Regions from separate parts of the Terribacillus sp. FSL K6-0262 genome, predicted to be linked through region 1. Evidence: predicted binding sites of a transcription regulator. Region 1 holds the regulator's gene; each other region holds the start of a gene.
The links. The regulator LexA, encoded in region 1, represses DNA repair genes until DNA is damaged. The targets are predictions, from matches to a motif close to CGAACATATGTTCG.

Region 1 (4,996 bases):
GATACCTGGAAGCCCATACCGCGAAGAACAGAGCTGATTTCCTGAAAGGTGAGCTTGTTGTTTCTCAGCCTGATCACCTCTTGGATCGGAAAGTCAATCCGCTCCCTGCCTGGTGCTGCCTGCTGGTTGCCCAGATTCTTACTCGGATCATAACCGGCTTCAATCGCCCGCCTCATGCCCCGTTTTATCTTCATATTATGAATCTTCCTTTGGTACTCCTCGACAATACCGACAATCTGGAGCACCATACCATCCGATTCAGAAAGCTGGAATTCACCATGCTGGCTCAGCGTGTAGACCTTGACCTCCAGCTTTTGCAAGTGATGGAATAAAGCAATTTTGGTGTTGCCCCTGCCCAGCCTTGTTTCATCCTGGATAAGAAGGCAATCCGCTTCACCTGCTGTGAATAGATCCAGCATGCGGAAGATACCCGGGCGTTCAATCTCATAGCCGCTCTGTCTCTCTTCTATGATATCGATGACCTCTATATCGGCGGAAGCAGCAAGACTCATGAGCTCCTCGCGCTGCCGCTCAATCGAGCTTGCCTGCTCGTCCTTTTCTGTACTGACTCTGCAATAGATGACTGCTTTCATTGATGTACCCTCTCACTTCAGCTAATTAGACACTCATAATAAGTGTAAAGTATAAGAAGAAAAGCGTGAAGCCGAAAAGCACATAGTAGAATAGATCTGATTTCGCTAATTTTTTGAACATGGTTGACCCCTCCGTATTTAAGAACGTGCGTTCTCATTTGTTAATTCCATTATATACGAACATAGGTTCTAGTCAAGCGTTTTTTCGAACGGATGTTTGTATATTGAAATCTATCGTGTTATACTGTATGTAATAAAAATATATGCACGGGGTGTTCGATACATGATGAAACTATCGAAAAGACAGGAAGCGATTCTAGCATACATAAAGGAGCAGGTTCTCGATAAAGGCTACCCGCCATCCGTCAGGGAAATCGGGGAAGCAGTAGGCTTGGCATCCAGCTCCACGGTACATGGCCATCTTTCCAGACTGGAGAAAAAGGGACTGATTCGGCGCGACCCTACAAAGCCGCGTGCCATCGAGGTCCTTTCATTGGATAGCGAAGAACAGACAGATATCCCGCGCAGCGAAGCGAATTATGCGCCGGTAATCGGGAAAGTGACGGCAGGTATCCCGATCACCGCCGTTGAGAATATCGAGGAATACGTACCGGTACCAAGCCATCTTGTAGGTCCGGATGACAATATTTTCGTGCTTGTGGTTGTCGGGGAGAGTATGATCGAGGCCGGCATCCTGGACGGGGACATGGTCATCGTCAAACAGCAGCAGACCGCTCAGAACGGGGAAATCGTCGTTGCGATGACAGAGGACAACGAAGCAACGGTCAAACGATTCTTCAAGGAAGAGAACCAGATCCGCCTGCAGCCGGAGAACAGTACAATGGAACCGATCATCCTGGATAATGTCAGCATCCTGGGAAAAGTAATCGGTCTATATCGCTCTATCCAATAGAAAATCGGCTTCGGCCGTTTTTTTCATATATTTTACACAATTCCACCCTTCTTTCGACACATTTTTTGGGTATATTAGAATATGCTTTTACCAAAAGCTAGAAAGCAGGTGGAATCGTGAAGCTGTTTTACAAGCTTGTGTGCAAAATACGAGGCCGTCATAAGATTGATAGTGTTACAGATTCATGCAAATGCGGGTATACGAGAAGCTACCGTAAGGAAGAACACAGCATGGATGATTATTATCTTAAGGAACGCTGAGCACAGAATAAAATAAGGAGCTTGCCCTTTGCGGCAGGCTCCTCTTTTATATGGAGTATTATATATGCAGTGCGCTGAACCGAAAAAACTCATCCATCCGTTATGACGCGATCGATCTTGGATGGGTTCTTTCTTTTCCTGAATTCTCCCGCCGCCATACCAATCGATTTCCGAAATACTTTATTGAAATAATTTGCGTTTGAGTACCCCACCCTTTCTGCAATCTCTGTGATGGGCAATCTTGTTGTCATCAGCAAATCAACGGCTTTTTGGATCCTGATTCTTGTAAGATACTTCATAGGTGTCGTATCCATATGATTCTGAAATTGCTTGACCAGATGATATTTGGAATAGCCTGATACTGCGGCGATGTCACTCAATGAAATGGGAGCAGCATAGTGTGTCTGGATATAGGATAAAGTTTTCGTGATTTGACCGGAAGGGTCTTTCTTTTGCTTTTCCATATTCTTCACGAATCGATGACACTCCATGATATATTCGTAAGCTCTGGCAGATGCCTGATAAGCATCCGTAATCCTATTTTCGATGGTATCCTGATATATTGCGAATAATAGCCGGATAAGCTTCGATTCGGGAGAAATCCGCAATACCGGCCCATTATGTTCATCGATGAAACGCCAGCACTCCAACGCTTTACTGCCTACCAAGGTAATGAAAATGAATTCCCACCCGTCACTGTCCTCCGGAAGGTAGTAGCGATGTGCACCGGGAATTTCGACAAGGAATGCTTCCCCCGCCTTAAGTGAATGGATCTTTCCATCCTTCTCAAGATTCCCCGTGCCCGATAACGTGTACTGAAAGATGTATGTGCCAATATCCTGTCTCTTCAATCCATCCCAGTCATAGCTCATGCCCGGTGATTTTTTATCCCTGCCCAGCAATAGGATGTTTGCTGTTTCATCTATTTCGGCTTCCTGAAAATGAAAGCCGTAGACGCCGTAATCTTTTTTCTCATTTCTTTGATTCGTATCAATGATCGTCTCTCTCCCTTATCATCCTAGATTCAAAAAGAAATCGACATCAATCAAAGTCTGACTGTCCCTTTCGCTACTGAATACGCCGGCAGCATGTCACCATGTGCTTCAATCAAATCATCGCACATGCTGATGATGTCATCCATGGAAAGTTCGGCAGCTGTATGCGGATCAAGCAAGGCTGCTTGATAGATTTTTTCCTTTGATTTTGTCATTGCCGCTTCGATGGTCAACAGCTGTGTATTGATATTGGAACGATTCAAAGCTGCCAGCTGCTCCGGAAGCTCTCCCATATATGCCGGGGTGATGCCATTTCGATTTGCGATGCACGGTACTTCGACTACTGCATTTCGAGGCAGGTTCGCAATCAGACCGCCAGTGTTCACTACATTTCCTCCGAAAACGAACGGTCGATTTGTTTCCATCGCTTCCATTATACGGGAACCGTATTCATGCGAACGTTCATGTGTCAAGCTGTGGTCATTCATCAGCTCTTGTTTTGTTTTCTGCCAACTTTCAATCTGTTCCTCGCAGCGTCGCGGATATTCATCCAGCGGTATGTTAAAACGTGAAATCAGCTCCGGATATTTTTCTTTAATGAAATAAGGATGATACTCTGCATTATGCTCAGAGGATTCCGTCACGTAATATCCGAACTTATCCATCAGTTCATAACGAACCATATCATGATGTTTTTGCTTTTGCTTCTCCTTGGCACGTTTCTTGATTTCAGGATAGATATCCTTGCCATTGGATTTGATCTCCAGCAGCCATGCCATATGGTTGATACCAGCAATCCGTTCTTCGATATTCTCATACGGAATCTCGAGATCCCTGAGCAAGTCTTTTGTACAAACCTGTACACTGTGGCATAAACCGACGACTTTGACATTCGAAAAACGGGCAACAGCCCCGGTGAGTGCAGCCATGGGATTTGTATAATTCAACAGCCATGCATCCGGGCAAACCTCTTCCATGTCCCTTGCGATATCCAGCATGACAGGGATGGTGCGCAATGCCCGGAATACCCCGCCTATTCCGACGGTATCGGCAATCGTCTGGCGAAGGCCGTACTTTTTGGGAATCTCAAAATCGATGACAGTGCTCGGCCGATAGCCCCCTACTTGAATGGCATTTATGACATACTTGGCACCCTGCAAGGCTTCCTGGCGGTTTTTATATGCTTTGATTGTAACTTCTGCCTGCAACGAACGCTTCAGTGCATTCAGCAGCAATTCGGACTCGGCCAATCGCGCTTCATCGATATCGAACAACGCAAACTCGAATCTCTGTAAAGCTGGGGACAACATGCAATCTCCCAGTACATTCTTTGTAAAAATGGTACTACCTGCTCCGATGAACGTTATTTTACTCATTTGACTGCCTCCCTGAAATCGTACTGGATATTACTTGCTTGCAACTGATGATACAGCGCTTTCATCCGGCAGGCAATGGTAAATAAAAAAGAGAAAAGGGTAAAATATTGTTATCTATATTTATTGATAAAAGCCTTGTAAATCAAGCTTGACGAGGAAATACACATCTCGATTGATCCTTGGGAAGTACTTTATTCACTTCTATCATTACCGAAAGGATTCCGAGGGAAAAAGGACAAGGCCTCCCGTGATCAACTTCTTACGGCCGCTGCAGCTGGATCGTTTCTGTATAATTTGATATGTATAGTGAATTTGAATTATCAGTGCGAAGATACATGTTACATAAGGAAAGCCTGCCTACACGGCAGGCTCCCCTTTTAAATCATTCTGTTTCATCGCTGAATGCAGTGCACGGAGCAGGATACCAGGAGTCGCTTTTTCGTACGTCTCTCCTAAAAGCTGCCGGGCACCTTCCAGTATCCGCTTGTTTCCCATCAAAGCTGACAGCTCATGACCTTTTACGGAAATATCGTCAATGAAAACATCCCGATAATCCTTTGCGTTTGTTACCGCGCCGGTGATGAAGCCTTCCTGCAGCAGCACTTCTGTATGATGCACGACATCATACGGCGTGCATGTCCCCACAGCACACCGGTAATCTCTTGCTTTCGTTCCTTGGAGTTGGTCTGCTTCTAGCTGTTCCAGTATTTCGTGAAATAATGTCACGCGTAGTTTTGGCATGAAATCTCCTCCTTGTTCATGCTTCCATTGTTCCACAGATGGAGTATGAGCAGGACGGAAAGTTTGTACATTATTTCACAATAACGTGACAAGTCAGGTAACAATATAGGCAGCACTT
Region 2 (8,390 bases), 510 kb from region 1:
ATCCGCTGGTTCCGACAGACGGATAGCCTGAATTTTAAGCTGCAGGCGGCCGCGGAATGCATTTACCTCTCCTTGGATTTTAACCACTTGATCTGCTTGGTATCGCTGTTCATCTGCAGGTGATGCGTCCCATAGCTTCGCTTCGATGTCTCCGGTATCATCTCCCAGTATCAAGGTCAAAAAAGCTTTTCCATTACTGGCAATCGCCTTATCTGCTTGTTTGATCAGCAGAAAGCCATCAAATTTATCCCCTACCTGAAAATATCCGATTCCTTTTTTCAACGCTTTTCTCCTCCCTCATAAATACAGCCCTCACTATGCTAGCAAGGGCTTCATGCTCCCAGCGCCAGTTATCTCTTTGGCGGCTTTGGAACGTATTTGAATATCTCTCCTGATTCGACCACATTGATGAACTGCAGCAGCCACATATAATAATCACGCGCATATAACAGGCGGTCAATATCTTTATCAATCTTCCCGACCAGTTCGGGATCATCCACTTCTTCTTTCAACTGCTTCAGTTCCTCGATCGTCTCCTCCGCTTCTTCCAAATTCGATTGGGTGCTTTTCTCCCACTTATTCCCGAAGAGTGACGTAAAAGATTTGTACCAGTCTTCCTCCGATTTATATAGATCCTTGCGTATACCTTTTTTATATGCCGGCTCCACCATTTTCATTTCTGCCAACGCTCTGACACCTGTGGACATGCTTGTTTTACTCATCTCCAAAGCATCCCTCATATCATCAAGCGTCATTGGCCGATCCGCAAAATACAGCGCACCATATAGCCGGCCAACAGATGAGGTGATCCCATATAAATTCATATTCTTGGCAATGACCTGTATGAACTTTTCGATCGTTTCCTCATATTTAGCCCAATTTTCTTCATTACTCGGCACTGCCCGACCCTCCAGCTTACAATAATCCAATTTTTATCTTAATCAGTTTACCATTATTGTCGTCTTTTTGCGAATGCTAAAACGCTATCAGGAACTAGTTTTCTGTGTCTTTTCAAGCTGAAGCACTTCGAATTCCCGGGACCATTCGGTTGACGGCTCTTCCCACGTGAATAAAATGATTTGCTGGACATTTGCAGCAGCTTGGAGTATCGGCAAGAAACGTCCCCTCCTGGCAAGATCCGTGTGGCTGAATGCATCATCGATCAATAGCGGAAAACTCTCCTTTACACCAAGATGCCGGGAAAGCGCAAGCCGCAGACAAAGATAAAGCTGTTCGATTGTACCTCTGGATAGCTGTTCAACCTCGATATTCCTGTCAAGCTTATCCTTTACAATCAGCTTCCCTTCCTCTGTCAATGCGAGAGCGGAATACGTATCTGCCACTTCAGAGAAAATCCTTCCCGCTTCATTCAATACTATAGGAAGTTTTTCTTCCTGGAAGATTCGCTTCGTTTGTCGCAGCATATCGTAAGCAAGCTTACGTACAGCCCATTTCCTTCCAGCAGCTGTCAGCAATTGCTTTTGACGCTGCAATTCGTGGTAAGCCACCGAAGCTTCTGTATCCGATTCAAGATCGGCCAGCTTTACCTGCAGCGTCGCTGCTTGCTGTCGATATCTATCCAGTTCCTCTTCGAGAGTCTCCTGCTCCATTTCGAGATTGGCAATCAGCCGCTCCGCTTTTTCCTGCTCGAATTCGATTACATCCTCCGAAGACTGTCCGTCAGGCAGGATCGCTTTGATCTGCATTCGATAGTGCTCCAGCTCTTCCGTAAGCCGCCTCTTTTTCCGATCCAGCTCAGCTAGCTGCAGGAATTGATTGTCATCCTTGGCGCCCGCACGTGAAAGCAACTGCGCCTTTTGTTCCTGTAAAGGCTGTATCTGTTTTTCAAGTTCAGATCGCTGCTGCTCGATGTCATGCCGGCGAACTGACAGCTGCTCCTTCATATGCCTTAGCTTCTGCTGTGTCCCCAGTATGTATTCAGCCTCTTCGATCGTTGCCTCGGCGGATAAATCACCCGGCAGATTCAAGATCCGCTGCAGCTTGGAAATGGTTTTCTTATAGTGATGCTGCTGTTCTGACAGCTCTCGTTCTGCCCTTTCAAGCGCAAGCTCCAACTGCTCCCTTGCCTTCCATTCCTGGGTTGCCTGCAGCCAATCGACCAGCGGAATCTCTTTCAAGAAAGGAAATCGCTCCCTCCATACACCCGCTTTCTGCTGCAAACCTTCTCTTTGCTGCAGCTGATTCGACTGTTCCTGCAGCAATTCCATAAGCTGCATTTCCATTGGATGGCGCTGCTCCTCCAACTGCCGCCAGCGGATTCTTAAATCCTGCTGCTCTTCCAATTTCTCTTCTTCGTAAGAGGAGGAACCCGAAGATTTTCGGCCAAGATGCCAAAACAATGCGGCACCGCCCATCAGCAAAATGCTGCTGGAAACCAAGATCCAATTTACCGTTATGGTGCCGATACCACCCAAAAACAATGCCAAAACAAGCAAAAGACTGGCAGGAGATACAATCCCCCTCCGAAAATGATCAGTCGCATGCTGGTTATCCTTTTGGCCATGAAGCTCCCGGTATTCCTTTTCTGACAGCAAACGCTGCTGGATCCGTTCCTGAAGATGATCCATCTTTTCTATTTCCTGCCTTTTAGAAGCAATAGTCTGCTGGGTTCGTTCGCTATCTGCTTGTAGAATCATCATTTCTTCCTGCATTGGCCGCCATTCTTTGGCCGCTTCCGACAAATAAGCATCAAAAAAGAAATCTTCTGGATATGGATAGCTCAAACGAATGCCTGCCATTTGATTCCGCAGGTTGGCGGATTCATCCTTCAATTGCTGTATGCGTTTCTTGACGCTTTCCCAGTCGGTTCTGACTGTTTGTTCATACAGCTCTTTGTATGCATCATCATTCATCAATTGATTTTCAGTTGATTCCAACTCTTGTTGAAGGGCAGCAGATTCTTTTATATGGACGTGATATTGTGCCTCCAATGGCTGCAGCTGATGCTGGATTTCCTGCAGCTGCTCCAGTCCTTCGGCAGGAAAGACTGCCGAAGGTTCTATCTGCTGCAGTTGTTCCTCTGCAAAAGCCGCTTTCCTATGCCATGGAATAGCTTGCAATTTTTGCTTTTGGACACTGATTTTTCCCCGGAGCTGGACCTTGCTGGCTTGCAGGTCAGCAATCTTTTCCAGTATCTCCTGTAATTTTTCCTTATCCGGGAGATAAGCCGCCTCTTTTTGCTCCAGCTCCTGTACCAGACGCTCTTGTTCAGCAAAAGCATGCAGCATGGCATTTATTTTCGGCTTTCTTCCCTGGGGACGAAACAGCTGCTGTAAATCCTGCTGCAGCTGTTTCTCCAGCTTGGGCACTGCAGCTGCACCTGTTTGTCCTGCATTCAGCAGGACTTGACCGAGCTGCTCCTTATCTGTCATCTGCAAGGAAATGAGCTGTTCCGTATCCAGGACGAATACTTGACGATATACCGAAAGATCCATACCTCCAAGCCGTTCATTCAGCCATTGCTGATCCTTCTGCTCGCCTTCCGAATAGCATACAGCCTGCCCATTGTGCCGATCCTGGATCCGCTCCACCATGACCTCTCCATCAGGAAACCAAAGCGTAAGCCTTCCGCCGGCTGTACCGCCTGTCCTTGGTAAAAAAGACTCCAAATCACGTGTACGCATACCGAACAATATATAAATGATGAATGCTTTCAATGTCGATTTACCAGCTTCGTTTTCCCCTTGAATGATGATCGGCGACTTGCTTTGAAAATCGAAGGTATAATCATGCAGTTTACCAAAATCGTATATATGTCCACCAATGATATGCATGTTCATTCCACCTCCAATAAAGTCTGAAGCAGCAATTGTTTCGCCTCCTCCAGCATCTCCTGCAATTCACTTTCCGAATAGGACTGCTTGATTTTACGGAACTGACGATTTCTCAGCAGCTCCTCCAAGCTGTCCCTCATCTCATCCGGCTGAAAGGAAGTGCTGAGCAATGCAGCTGTAAAATCGCTGCGCTGCCGGAATTGCTCCTGCTTCACGTCAAGGGAGGCCTGGATATCATAACTTGCCAGGACGAGCTGGCTGCCGAGGTTCTGCTGCTGTTCATTCACGATGTCAAGCAGCTCTTCCAGTCTATCCTCCTGCTCCCAAGCCACCACCTGATGGGCCGGCCCTCGGAAGGTCACGTGCAGAACACCCGCCCCGAACGCTTTTTCCCATTTCAGGCATAGCTCCATCAAAGCCTTTTCCGCGTCATATAATGCCAAGCCTCCCTCCATGTCAAACACCACTTCCTCAAATCGCAGGTCCTGCAAAGGTACAAAAGTCATGGAGCAGGTGTGTCCCTCCAACTCCACCAAGTAGCAGCCCTTTTCCCCAGCCTCTTTGCGGTGCCTGCCCTGGATATTGCCTGGATAGGCAATCGGCGGCTGCTCAGATAATATCTCCCGCTTGTGAATATGCCCCAATGCCCAATAATCAAAGCCAGTGCGCTTCAATTCATCTATGCCGAAGGGTGCATAGACATCCGCAGCACTGCCTGTGGCAATGCTGCCATGGAGCATTCCAATCTGATATATTCCTGTGCCCCTTGCTTTATAATCCTGCGCCTTTCTTGATTTGATATGCCTGGTTGTATAACTGAATCCATGAATGGCAGCTGCCGGCTCTCCATTCTTTTCATATAGGAAAGTTTCCACTTTTTCAGTCTTGAAAATATGTACATTTTCCGGATAGATCATCATCGGCTGCTTTCCTGTAAAATCATGGTTGCCATACTGTATATACACTTCGATCCGATGCTTTTGCAGCTCCCTGCAAGCTTCCCGCAAAGCAACGAGCGCTTTTAAGGATTGTCTGTTGGAATCGAAAATATCCCCTGCAAGCAGGACGAAATCAACGCTATTATCGATGGCGCATTGTACCAGCCTTCTCAAGGATTCGAATGTGCTCTCCTGCAGACGTTTTTTCATCGCGGGATGTGCAGCAGTCAGCCCCTCCATTTGACTATCCAAATGCAGGTCGGCAGCATGGATGAATGTTAATTTTGGCTGCATAGAATAATCCTTTCATGTGCTTTTCTTTCTATAGTAGCACGCCATACTTACGAATGCACGTTCGGTTTCCGAACAAAAGAAAACCTCTTTGCCGATGGGCAAAGAGGCTGCTGCTTACTGCATGTCAGGCTGTCCGTAAAGCTCTTCCAGAGGCTTCGTGATGATGCGGCTGATATCGTTGATTGCGACATTCAAGCGCTGTTCCTGCTCCATTAATTTTGCAATCTGTTCGTTCTGCTGCACAACTTGCACGACGCTTTGTGCTTTTTGTACTTCTTCTTCGGTGATTTCCTGTCCCTGCATTTGTTTTTGCTGCAATTCCAGCTGGATGTTACGGAAGTTTTCGAACATCTGCTTGGAAGATGAATCGTTCATTACCGTATCATAAGCGGCTTTCAAGCCTTTGAATTCTTCACTTTCACGAATTGCTTTTTCTAAGTCATACGCATGATCGTACATATTAGCCATGGTACGTACCTCCTCATTTTTACTCAAGTTCCACTATAACAAACCGACAGGACGCTGTATAGTTCAAGCCATCAGATAAAGAGCGCAATGACTCCTTGAACGATTCCGATGAGGCCCCCCAACAGGAAACCAAGATAAGTGATCAGCTTGAATTCTTTATTGGAGATGGCCAGAACAAGCTCCTCGACTCGTTCCAGCGGAAAACCGGACACTTCTTTTTCGACCATCTTGGAGAGCTCCAATTGCTCCATGATCACAGGCACTTGATCAGCGAGGCGACGGAGAATACGCCGTACCAGTACTGTCAGCTTGTCCTCCACCACTTTATCCTCTGCATTTTCCATATACACATGAATCGGTGTATCGAGCAGCTCATCAAATGGTATCGACTTCCTTATCAGTTGATGGATTGCATCATCCACCATATCCACACCGATTGCTTCGGTCACTTCACCTACTTTTTTGCTCAACAGTTTATCCATTTCTCCGGCAAGCAGCTGATGCAGCCAGCGATAAGTACCTTCAGCACCGATTGATTCCATGATCACAGGCTGAATCTTGTCAACGGCACTGTTTGGATCCATGAAAGAAGACAGCATGCTGCCTAAAAAGCCCCTGCCTTGGAGAAAGTTCTGAACCAGCTCCTGTATCTTCCGCCGGCCATCATAGCTGTCAACATAAGCAAGCAGCATCTGCTGAATATGAGAAGCAGCCCGCCCGGCTGCCAGCTCTGTCTTTTCCTTCAATTCAATCGGCAATAAGCTACCAAGCTCTTTATCAGTCTGCTTTTCAAGCTGTCTGCTTAAGAAACCAGCTGTCTTCTCATGCAGATCGTTTATATCAACCGTTATATTTAAATCAGAAAGCAGCTGCCTTGGTGTACGATCAGAACGAATGAATCGAAGCACTTCCCGTTTCACCCATATATTCACCTTCATCCGGAAGCCTTCGTCAATCAACCTCGCCTGCATCCCTTGAGGGGTAAGCAAATGCTCTGTTACAGTCTTCCCAAGCGAACGAGCCAAATCATTCCTGCGTTTTGGGATCAATCCTGGTGTAAAGGGCAGCCGCCATCTTCCTATATAAATGGCGCGATGAGGCTTGAACAGCATCTTGATAGCCAAGTAATTCGTGGCTCCGCCAATCAGCGCCCCGATAATCGCCATGGATAAAATCAACCAAATATCTCCACTATTCATGTTTTATCGACCTTTCTGTTTACTTCGGTTTTAGTATAATACAAATAACACCAATCACAAAGAAACAGATTGTCCGGATAGGAGAATGTACATGCTTGAAGAACTGGAAAAACTAATTTCAGGTATCGTAAAAACAAACAGTTTTGATGGCCTTGATACAGATCGATACCATTGGTTCCGAATGGAGGATGGCGAAACCATCGGTCTGCCTGCTGAGAAGCTGAGTGAACGAGAGCTCGCTTTGCTTTATCATATCGGTTCACCCGTCACTTTACCGAACGAAAGCAATACGGATACAGCTTGGTATCAGCTGCTGCACGGGGAAGCAAAAGCAGATGGATTGATGCAAAGCCAGCTTTATGCGGACGGCTGCCGCTTCATTTTTTTCAGCATAGAAGGCCAAACGAAAGCAGCATCCTTCCGGGAGGCAATGGATAACTTGACCGATAATCCGCTTGCCTATATTTGGTTCACCAAACACACTGGCGTGATAATCGAAAGCCGCCAGAAAGAACCTATTTTTTATGAAGAAGCCGTCGACATGCTTATGTATGACTTATCAGCTTCCATCCGCCTATTCATCAGTCCTTGGCTGCCTTCCGTGGAGGAGGCAGCCAAGCAATATGAATGGCTCCTTGCCACATTCCAGCAATTGCCCTCCCATACCGCCAAACATGTACTATATTTTCAGGAAGCTGTTCCTCTATTGTTACATGCGCTGCTGCCAGACAATGATCGTGAAAATATCGCGCGGCACATTTTGCAAGGACTGGATGAGGATGACGAGCTGCTGCGGACAGTGCGTATGTATTTCGCCTGCAACCAGAACCTGACCTTGACCGCCAAGAAGCTTTACATACATCGCAATAGCTTGAATTACCGCTTGGATAAGCTGACAGAAAAAACCGGCCTCGACATCCGGAAATTCCAGGATGCCTTTGCCCTTTTCTGGGCGCTCCATAATCTTCCATAAAGAAAGAGGCACCTCGAATGGGTGCCTCTCTTGCCATCGATATGAAATTAGAATTGACCGCCGCTAAGCTGAGACTGAGCAGAAGCTACAAGACGTTTCGTGATCTCTCCACCAACAGAACCGTTAGCACGAGAAGTTTCGTTACCGCCTAGAGTCACTCCGAACTCTTGTGCGATTTCGTATTTCATTTGATCGATTGCTTGTTGTACGCCTGGTACTACCAATTGGTTTGAATTGTTGTTCGCCATGTTTGTTCACCTCCTATGCCTTTAGTTTGGGCAGGAAGGTGTTTTTTATCACGATTACTTATTGGAACTCCTGGTCAAACATGGCATTACTTCGGATAGGTCATCTCTTCCGGCTTGATATAGGAATCGAATTGTTCTTCCGTCAGCAATCCGCTTGCCACCGCAGCTTCTTTCAGGGTCGTATTCTCAGCGAATGCTTTCTTGGCAATCTTTGCTGCATTTTCATAACCGATATGCGGGTTCAAAGCTGTTACGAGCATCAAAGAATCCTGAAGGTTTTTTGCGATTTTTTCTCGATTCGGCTCCAGCCCGATCGCACAGCGGTCATTGAAGGATATCATACTATCCGCAAGCAGCTGGGCAGATTGAATGAAGTTGTATGCAATGACCGGTTTGAATACATTCAGCTCGAAGTTCCCTTGGCTGGCTGCAAAACCGATGGCTGCATCATTCCCCATCACCTGTACAGCTACCAT
Region 3 (8,390 bases), 880 kb from region 1:
ACGGATCACTTGGACGACATTTTTCTGTCCGATTCTGTGGGCACGACCGGCGGCTTGCTCTTCAACAGCCGGATTCCACCATAGGTCGAATAGGATGACGGTATCTGCACCTGTAAGATTCAGTCCTGTACCCCCTGCTTTCAAGCTGATCAGGAAGCCGTCCCTTTCTCCTTCATTGAATGCTTCTGCCATCTGCATTCTTTCCTTGGCAGGCGTACTGCCATCGAGATAGAATACGTCGGTATCATCCAATGCATGCCGGATGATTTCCAGCATGCTGGAAAACTGGGAGAAAATCAAGAAACGTTTGTTATTTTGTTTCAGCTCCCGGACAACCTCGAGCAGCTGCTCCAATTTACCGGATTGCCCGGTGTAATTCTCGATGAATAGAGAAGGATGGCAGCAAATCTGGCGCAGTCGTGTCAGCCCGGCCAGAATCTCGAGCTTTCCGCGATCGAAGCCTTTTTCGGCAATCGTTTTGTCGATCTTTCTCCGGATCCGCTCCAGATAGCCGACATAAACTTCTTTTTGTTCCTGGGTAAGATCCGAATAGTTCGTGGTCTCGATTTTTTCGGGAAGTTCATGCAGCACATCCGTCTTGACTCGTCTCAGGATGAATGGACGAGTCAGCCGGGCAATCTTCTCCGGTTCCATTTCGGTGAATGATTTCCTGCTCCGGAACAGTCCGGGTGATATCGTGTGGAAGATGGACCATAGTTCCTCCAGCCTGTTTTCAATCGGGGTGCCGCTGAGTGCGAATCGCTTACCAGCTTGAATCAGTCCGACGGATTTGGCGGTCTGGGTCGTATGGTTTTTGATCGCTTGTGCTTCATCCAGGATCAGACTGTCGAATAGATGTCCTGCATACACATGATGATCGATTCTTAATAACGGGTAGGAGGTGATGATGATATCATGCTCCTCCAGCCGGGAAAGCTGCTCCTGCCGTTCGGTCACCGAGCCGGAAATGACCAGTGTCCGCATATCGGGTGCAAATTTTTCGAATTCCTTCTGCCAGTTATAGAGCAGCGAGGAAGGTACTACAATCAGCGATGGATTAGCTGATGGATTAGCCTCCCTTTCAGAAGTGAGATAGGAAATTGTCTGCAATGTTTTCCCGAGCCCCATATCATCGGCAAGTATGCCGCCGAGACCATAGTGGGCCAGTGTCTTCATCCATTTGAATCCGGTCAGCTGATAATCCCGCAATTCTGCCTGGAGTCCGGATGGCAGCGCGAACTCGATTTGTTCCGGGTGGCGCAGCCGCTCGATCAAAGTGCGGAAAGCAGCTTCCGTTTCTGCGCCGCGGAGAGACTCTTCCACTTGCATGCTTTGGGCGATCGGTACGAAGATATGCTGATTTTCCAGCTGGCTTTTCTTGATTTGGAGCTGTTCCAGGAAGTCTTGGAAATTCTCCATGGATTCCTGCCCGAGATCAAGCAATGCGCCGTCAGGGATACGATAATAGCGTTTCTTTTCGATCATCGCCTGCAATACATCATTGATATGTGCTTCGGATAAGCCCGAAACATCGAAGCTGATTTCCAGCATTCCTTTTTCCTGCTGCAGCCGGATCGAGGAAGAAACTTCATGCTGATCACCCGCCTGCATCGCCTGCACTCTATCGGAAATATATACCTCGGCGATTTCCTGTAAAGCGGGCAGATGCTCATGGAGGAAGAGATACATATACTCTGTATTAAGCAAATGGAACCGGCCTTTCGAAAAGCGGAATCCAGCAGCATGCAGTTGCTGAAGGACAGCATCTTCCTTGGCTGGTTGACGCTTGATCACCGGCATGTCTGTCTGCGGCTGACCTGGCTGGATGACGTGATTCCCATAATGGAAAGAAACACTGGCATGCAGTACATCATCCGTTTCATCCAGATATACTTTGGCAGCAAGAGGAGACATTTCGATTTTGCTGCGGACTGTTTCGGCGATATGCACGTGTCCGATTTGTTCCAGTTTGCCGACGACTTGCGACACGAATTTGTCGACGTTTTTAGTCGAAACGGTTTGCGGTGCATCATGCCGATAAGGAAGGATGGAGAACAGCTCCTTGATCAATTCCCGCTGTTCGGCAGGAACTGGATACAACGTGTCATCCTTGAATAAATAATGATAGGTTTTGATATATTCATATGCCGCGATTTCCTGTACCCCAAGCTGGAGCATTTCGTCTTCATCCGTTGACAGATAAAAGTCCAATCGTGCAGGCTTGTCACTCACATGGAATGTGTCCAGCGGTTCCGTATGCAGCAATTGGAGTGAGGCACCAGCTTCTGCAAGCTGCGGCAGCAAAACTTTGGCTATCGCAGGCGTCAGTTTGATCGCACGCTTTTCTGATTGGAGGGTGGAAGCTGCGAAATCATGGATCATACTGTTCTCACAGGCTTCCAGCAATCGTTCCAGGATAGCTTTGTCTTCTGGTGTGACAATATGTACACGCGGGTCGAAGGCGAAGCTCGGCGTCAGCTGATAGCGGGTCTGATGCAGCACACTTTTGAGAAAGTCCTCGGCAAGCCGCACGATATAGGTGCGGCTGGTCCCTGCCTTCAATTCGACCTCAAACACAGTATTGCCGTTCGTCTGCATGAAGCGCTGTTCGACCTTATATTCCAGTTTCAACGTTTCCGGGGGCTTCGATGGCAGGCGCTCGGCAGGGGATACGAAGGCTTGCACGAGCCGATCGGTAAAGTCAGTCTGACGGTCAGCAGCCGGGACCGCTGTATCTTCGGTGACGGTGTATCCGTTACTATCGAAACGGTTCCGGCTGATCGCGATCAAGACTGCCGCAATGTGCTTGCATGTATAATGGGTGTGATAGGCTGGACAGCTGCAGACCCCATCCAGATCATCGTCCTCAAAGAAAAAAATCCGGACAGGATAGTTTTCGGTTCCGCGGACGACAGCTTTCCATTGGTTGATGGATGGCGTGAAGCTCAGTCCCTGGACGCGCCCTTTATTGACGTAGTCCAGCCCCCTCCGATAGAATCGATCGCCTGTCACTTTGATGATATCTTGTTTATCGAGAAAATAAGATTGCATGAAAGCCCAGTCTCCAGTCTAAAAAATTCATTATCCTATCATTATAACAGATATGACAATAGGCTTCCCAAATAGGTCAAAATAAAAAACGGCAGCGTGCAGCTGCCATTTCGATTATTTCTTTTTCACTTGGAAGATCTGGGTTTCCCCTGCAATGGCTTGTTCGGGGAATAGTGTTTCCAAGGTATATGCACTTGCTTCATAGTTGGTGATGATCACTGGTGTGACACTGCTTTTTGCATTCGCTTCGATGAACGCTTTGTCGAAGGTGACGAGCTTATCGCCGGCGGAGACTTTATCTCCGGTTTTGACAAAGGTTTCGAAGCCTTCGCCTTTGAGGTTCACGGTATCCAGACCGATATGGAGCAGCACTTCCAGACCCATTTCTGTTTTTAAGCCGATGGCATGCTTGGTTTCGAACACCTGGACGACCTGGGCATCGATCGGACTGACGATGGTCTGATCCGACGGTTCGATGGCGAGACCCTCACCCATCATTTTTTCTGCAAATACTGGATCAGGCACCTCCTCGAGCGGCACTGCTTTCCCGTTGACAGGGCTTACAAAACGCTCTTCTGTAATACTTTTACCGAATAGTTTCTTTAGCATATCTTGTCTCTCCTCGGAATGAATCGGATTTTGATGAAAATCTTATTATTATCATAGTAAAGCGTTTTCTCAGTGCGGGTCAATGAAAAACCATCTTCGGAAGGATATTGCCTAAAAGCGCTAACATTATGTATAGTAGAGAAAGACTGATTTTAGAGCGGAAAAGAGGTTTGACGCAGTGTGAGATAATCAATCGATCACAATGACAATCAGGCTATACGAATGCTAATGGAACGGTAGGTAAAGAACCGATGCAAATAAAAGAAGAAGTGCAAAAACGCAAGACTTTCGCTATCATCTCCCACCCGGATGCCGGGAAGACGACACTTACGGAAAAACTGCTCGTCTTCGGTAATCTGATTCGTACCGCGGGTACGGTAAAAGGGAAGAAATCAGGTAAATTCGCTACTTCCGACTGGATGGAGATCGAGAAGCAGCGCGGGATTTCCGTCACATCATCCGTGATGAATTTCCCTTATAAAGATTATCAGGTGAATATCCTGGATACACCAGGTCACGAAGACTTCAGTGAAGATACGTATCGGACACTGACGGCAGTGGATAGTGTCGTCATGATCATAGATGCGACAAAAGGGATCGAAGCCCAGACCTTGAAATTATTCAAAGTCTGCCGTATGAGAGGCATCCCGATCTTCACCTTCATCAACAAGCTTGACCGGGAAGGCCGTGAGCCGCTGGAGCTATTGGAGGAAATCGAAACTGTATTGGATATCGAAACGTATCCGATGAACTGGCCGGCAGGAATGGGCAAGCGTTTCCTGGGTATTTTCGATAGATATAACAAGCAGTTCGTGCGTTTCAATGGAAATGAAGAAGAAACGTATATTCCTTATGACCAGCTCGATGATCCGGCTTATGCCGACTTGACTGGCGACTCCACTTTCGAAGATACAAAAGGAGAGCTGGAATTATTGGAGGAAGCCGGCGATCAATTCTCGCTGGATCGTGTCCTGGCCGGCAAACAGACACCGGTCTTCTTCGGCAGCGCCCTTGCGCCTTTCGGAGTCCAAACATTCTTCGATACGTTCGTGAGCATGGCGCCTGCACCAGGAAGCCGCCGTACGACGGAAGGTGTCGTATCCCCTGAGAAAGAAGAATTCTCCGGATTCATTTTCAAGATCCAGGCGAATATGAACCCGGCCCACCGCGACCGGATTGCATTCCTGCGTGTCTGCTCAGGGAAACTCGAGCGTGGTATGAGCGTGCAGCTGGCCCGCTCGGCGAAGCCGATCAAGTTATCCCAATCGCAGCAATTCGTGGCATCGTCCCGTGATACAGTCGAAGAGGCGTATGCGGGGGATATCATCGGAATATATGATCCGAACATTTATCGGATCGGGGATACACTGGTCGAAGGGAAAGCGAACTTCGAGTTCGATGAGCTGCCGCAGTTCCCGCCGGAAGTATTCAAGAAGGTCACGGCAAAGAACGTCATGAAAGCGAAGCAGTTCAAGAAGGGCATCGAGCAGCTCGTCCAGGAAGGAGCGATCCAGCTGTTCCGCGGCAAACGCGATGACAGCTATATCCTCGGCGCAGTCGGGGAGCTCCAGTACGAAGTATTCGAATATCGGATGAAAAATGAGTATAATGTAGAAGTGGTATTGGAATCGATGGGAGAGCGCATCCCTCGCTGGCTGAAGGCTGAGCAAGTGGATGAGCGGCTATTCGATGAGCGCAGTCTGCTCGCCCAGGATCGGGAAGGGGAATACTTGGCATTGTTCAAGAATGATTTCGCCCTCCGCTGGTTCACGGACAAAAATCCGAAAATCGATTTGATCGACCTATTTGAAGTCAACCAATACGACCAAGCAGCCAACTAAGATAAAGCCGTCATTTTTGACGGCTTTTTGCTATCTGCTAGTTTATGTTTTATATATTGGGCAATCATCCATACTAGGATGTATATGGAATTTTGGACGAATGTTTGTTCGTGTTTTTATATATTTTATGCTATGATGAAAATAGCAAACAGAACGGAGGAATTTGGCGTTGAAGGAAAAGGAAACGTTTGAGTTAGTATCCAAATATAAGCCGCAGGGTGATCAGCCGAAAGCGATTGAACGGCTTGTCGATGGCGTCCGCCAGAATAAGCGGCATCAGACACTGCTCGGAGCGACAGGTACCGGTAAGACGTTCACCATCTCCAATATGGTGAAGGAAATCAACAAACCGACGCTTGTCATTGCCCATAACAAAACACTGGCCGGCCAGCTGTACAGCGAGTTCAAGGAATTCTTCCCGAACAATGCAGTGGAATACTTCGTCAGCTATTATGATTATTATCAGCCGGAAGCATATGTACCGCAGACGGATACATTCATCGAGAAGGATGCAAGCATCAATGATGAGATCGATAAACTGCGCCACTCGGCGACATCCGCCCTTTTCGAGCGCAATGATGTACTGATCGTGGCAAGTGTGTCCTGTATCTATGGTTTGGGTTCCCCGGAAGAATATAAGAGCCAGGTGCTGTCCGTCCGTGTCGGGATGGAGAAGGATAGGGATGAATTGCTCCGCAACTTGGTGGACATCCAATACGCACGGAATGATATCGACTTCCAGCGCGGTACATTCCGTGTCCGCGGTGACTCGGTCGAAGTCATCCCTGCTTCAAAAGAAGAGCACTGCATCCGTTTTGAATTCTTTGGTGATGAGATCGATCGAATCCGTGAAGTGGACGCACTGACAGGCGAGATCATCGGGGATCGCGAGCACGTGGCCATCTTCCCTGCTTCCCACTTCGTTACGCGTGAAGAGAATCTCAAGAAGGCCATCGTCAATATTGAAAAAGAGCTCCAGGAACAGCTCAAAGTGTTCAGGGACCAAGGCAAGCTGCTGGAAGCCCAGCGACTGGAGCAGCGGACGAATTATGACTTGGAAATGATGCGGGAAATGGGCTTTTGCTCTGGTATCGAAAACTATTCGGCCCAGCTTACCTTCCGTGAACGGGGAGCAACCCCTTATACGCTACTGGACTTCTTCCCGGACGATTTCGTTGTCGTCGTCGATGAGTCCCATGTTACGCTGCCTCAGATCAGGGGGATGTTCAATGGGGACCAGGCACGTAAGAAAGTGCTGGTCGACCATGGCTTCCGCCTGCCGTCCGCGATGGACAACAGGCCGCTGACATTTGAGGAATTCGAGAAGAAGACCAGCCAGCTCGTGTATGTCTCTGCGACACCGGGTCCTTATGAAATCGAGCATACGCCGGAAATGATCGAGCAGATCATCAGGCCGACAGGGCTGCTTGATCCGGAAATCGATATTCGTCCGATAGATGGACAAATAGATGACTTGATCAGTGAGATTTACAAACGGACAGAGAAGAATGAACGTGTCCTGATCACGACATTGACCAAGAAAATGTCCGAAGACTTGACCGACTACCTCAAGGAGATCGGCATCAAGGTCGCTTATCTGCATTCGGAAATCAAGACGCTCGAACGGATCGAGGTCATCCGCGATTTGCGGATCGGCAAATATGATGTACTTGTCGGAATCAACCTGCTTCGGGAAGGCTTGGATATTCCGGAGGTTTCCCTCGTGGCCATACTTGATGCGGACAAGGAAGGGTTCTTGCGTTCCGAGCGTTCCTTGATCCAGACGATGGGCCGGGCGGCGCGTAACGAAAACGGGCATGTCATCATGTATGCAGATAAAATTACCGACAGCATGCAAAAAGCGATGGATGAAACACTGCGGCGCCGTGAAATCCAAATCGCTTACAATGAAGAGCATGGCATCACACCGCGGACGATCCAGAAGGAAGTGCGGGATGTCATCAAGGCGACGATTAGTTCTGAAGAATCCGGTACCAATAAGAAAGATACACCGGATTTGACGAAGATGACGAAGAAGGAAAAAGAAAAAGTGATTGCCGAGATGGAGAAAGAAATGAAACAGGCTGCACGCGATCTCAATTTCGAACGTGCTGCCGAGCTTCGTGATCTTGTCTTGGAACTAAAAGTGGAAGGGTGAAGAAAGTGGCGAAGAAGAGCATTTCAGTCAGAGGCGCCCGTGCCAATAACTTAAAAAATATAGATGTCGATATTCCGAAGGATAGCCTGGTCGTGCTGACCGGCCTATCCGGTTCGGGGAAATCCTCACTCGCTTTTGATACCATCTATGCAGAAGGACAGCGGCGCTATGTAGAATCCCTATCTGCCTATGCCCGCCAGTTCCTCGGCCAGATGGACAAGCCCGACGTCGATTCGATTGAAGGCTTGTCGCCGGCTATCAGTATCGACCAGAAGACGACAAGCAAGAACCCGCGTTCCACAGTCGGGACGGTAACGGAAATCTACGATTATTTACGGCTGTTATATGCCAGGGTGGGCAGACCGACTTGTCCGCGTCATGGAATCGAAATAAGCTCCCAGACTGTGGAACAAATGGCCGATCGGATCTTGGAATTTCCGGAACGCTCCCGCCTGCAGGTCCTTGCCCCGGTCATTTCAGGGAAAAAAGGGGAGCATGTCAAAGTGCTCGAAAAGCTGAAATCGGAAGGCTATATTCGTCTGCGTGTGGACGGCGAGATGGTGGAAATCACCGATGATATCAAGCTGGAGAAAACAAAGAAACATTCAATCGAAGTGGTAGTCGACCGGATCGTCATCAAGGAAGGTATCACTGGACGATTGACGGATTCCCTGGAAACGGCACTGTCGCTTGGAGACGGCCGTGTCATCGTTGATGTGATGGGCGTCGAG

Region 2: a site for LexA is predicted at 5,077-5,090, ahead of MHI54_RS03090 (DNA repair exonuclease). Genes of this name have one in related genera too.
Region 3: a site for LexA is predicted at 5,599-5,612, ahead of uvrB (excinuclease ABC subunit UvrB). Genes of this name have one in related genera too.

What each region holds. Positions count from the first base shown of each region.
Region 1 covers NZ_CP150277.1:96,063-101,058, forward strand. Annotated here, with positions in the region: gene MHI54_RS00460 (recombinase family protein) at 1-593, opposite strand, end outside; gene lexA (transcriptional repressor LexA) at 877-1,506, shown strand; gene MHI54_RS00470 (AraC family transcriptional regulator) at 1,856-2,638, opposite strand; gene MHI54_RS00475 (alpha-glucosidase/alpha-galactosidase) at 2,812-4,137, opposite strand; gene MHI54_RS00480 (hypothetical protein) at 4,495-4,878, opposite strand.
Region 2 covers NZ_CP150277.1:605,675-614,064, forward strand. Annotated here, with positions in the region: gene yhaM (3'-5' exoribonuclease YhaM) at 1-282, opposite strand, end outside; gene MHI54_RS03080 (GbsR/MarR family transcriptional regulator) at 351-899, opposite strand; gene MHI54_RS03085 (AAA family ATPase) at 987-3,794, opposite strand; gene MHI54_RS03090 (DNA repair exonuclease) at 3,797-5,026, opposite strand; gene MHI54_RS03095 (YlbF family regulator) at 5,141-5,494, opposite strand; gene MHI54_RS03100 (DUF445 family protein) at 5,566-6,672, opposite strand; gene MHI54_RS03105 (helix-turn-helix domain-containing protein) at 6,785-7,666, shown strand; gene MHI54_RS03110 (alpha/beta-type small acid-soluble spore protein) at 7,714-7,914, opposite strand; gene fumC (class II fumarate hydratase) at 8,001-8,390, opposite strand, start outside.
Region 3 covers NZ_CP150277.1:2,560,422-2,568,811, forward strand. Annotated here, with positions in the region: gene MHI54_RS13080 (DEAD/DEAH box helicase) at 1-3,051, opposite strand, end outside; gene MHI54_RS13085 (PTS glucose transporter subunit IIA) at 3,166-3,660, opposite strand; gene MHI54_RS13090 (peptide chain release factor 3) at 3,912-5,501, shown strand; gene uvrB (excinuclease ABC subunit UvrB) at 5,671-7,659, shown strand; gene uvrA (excinuclease ABC subunit UvrA) at 7,665-8,390, shown strand, end outside.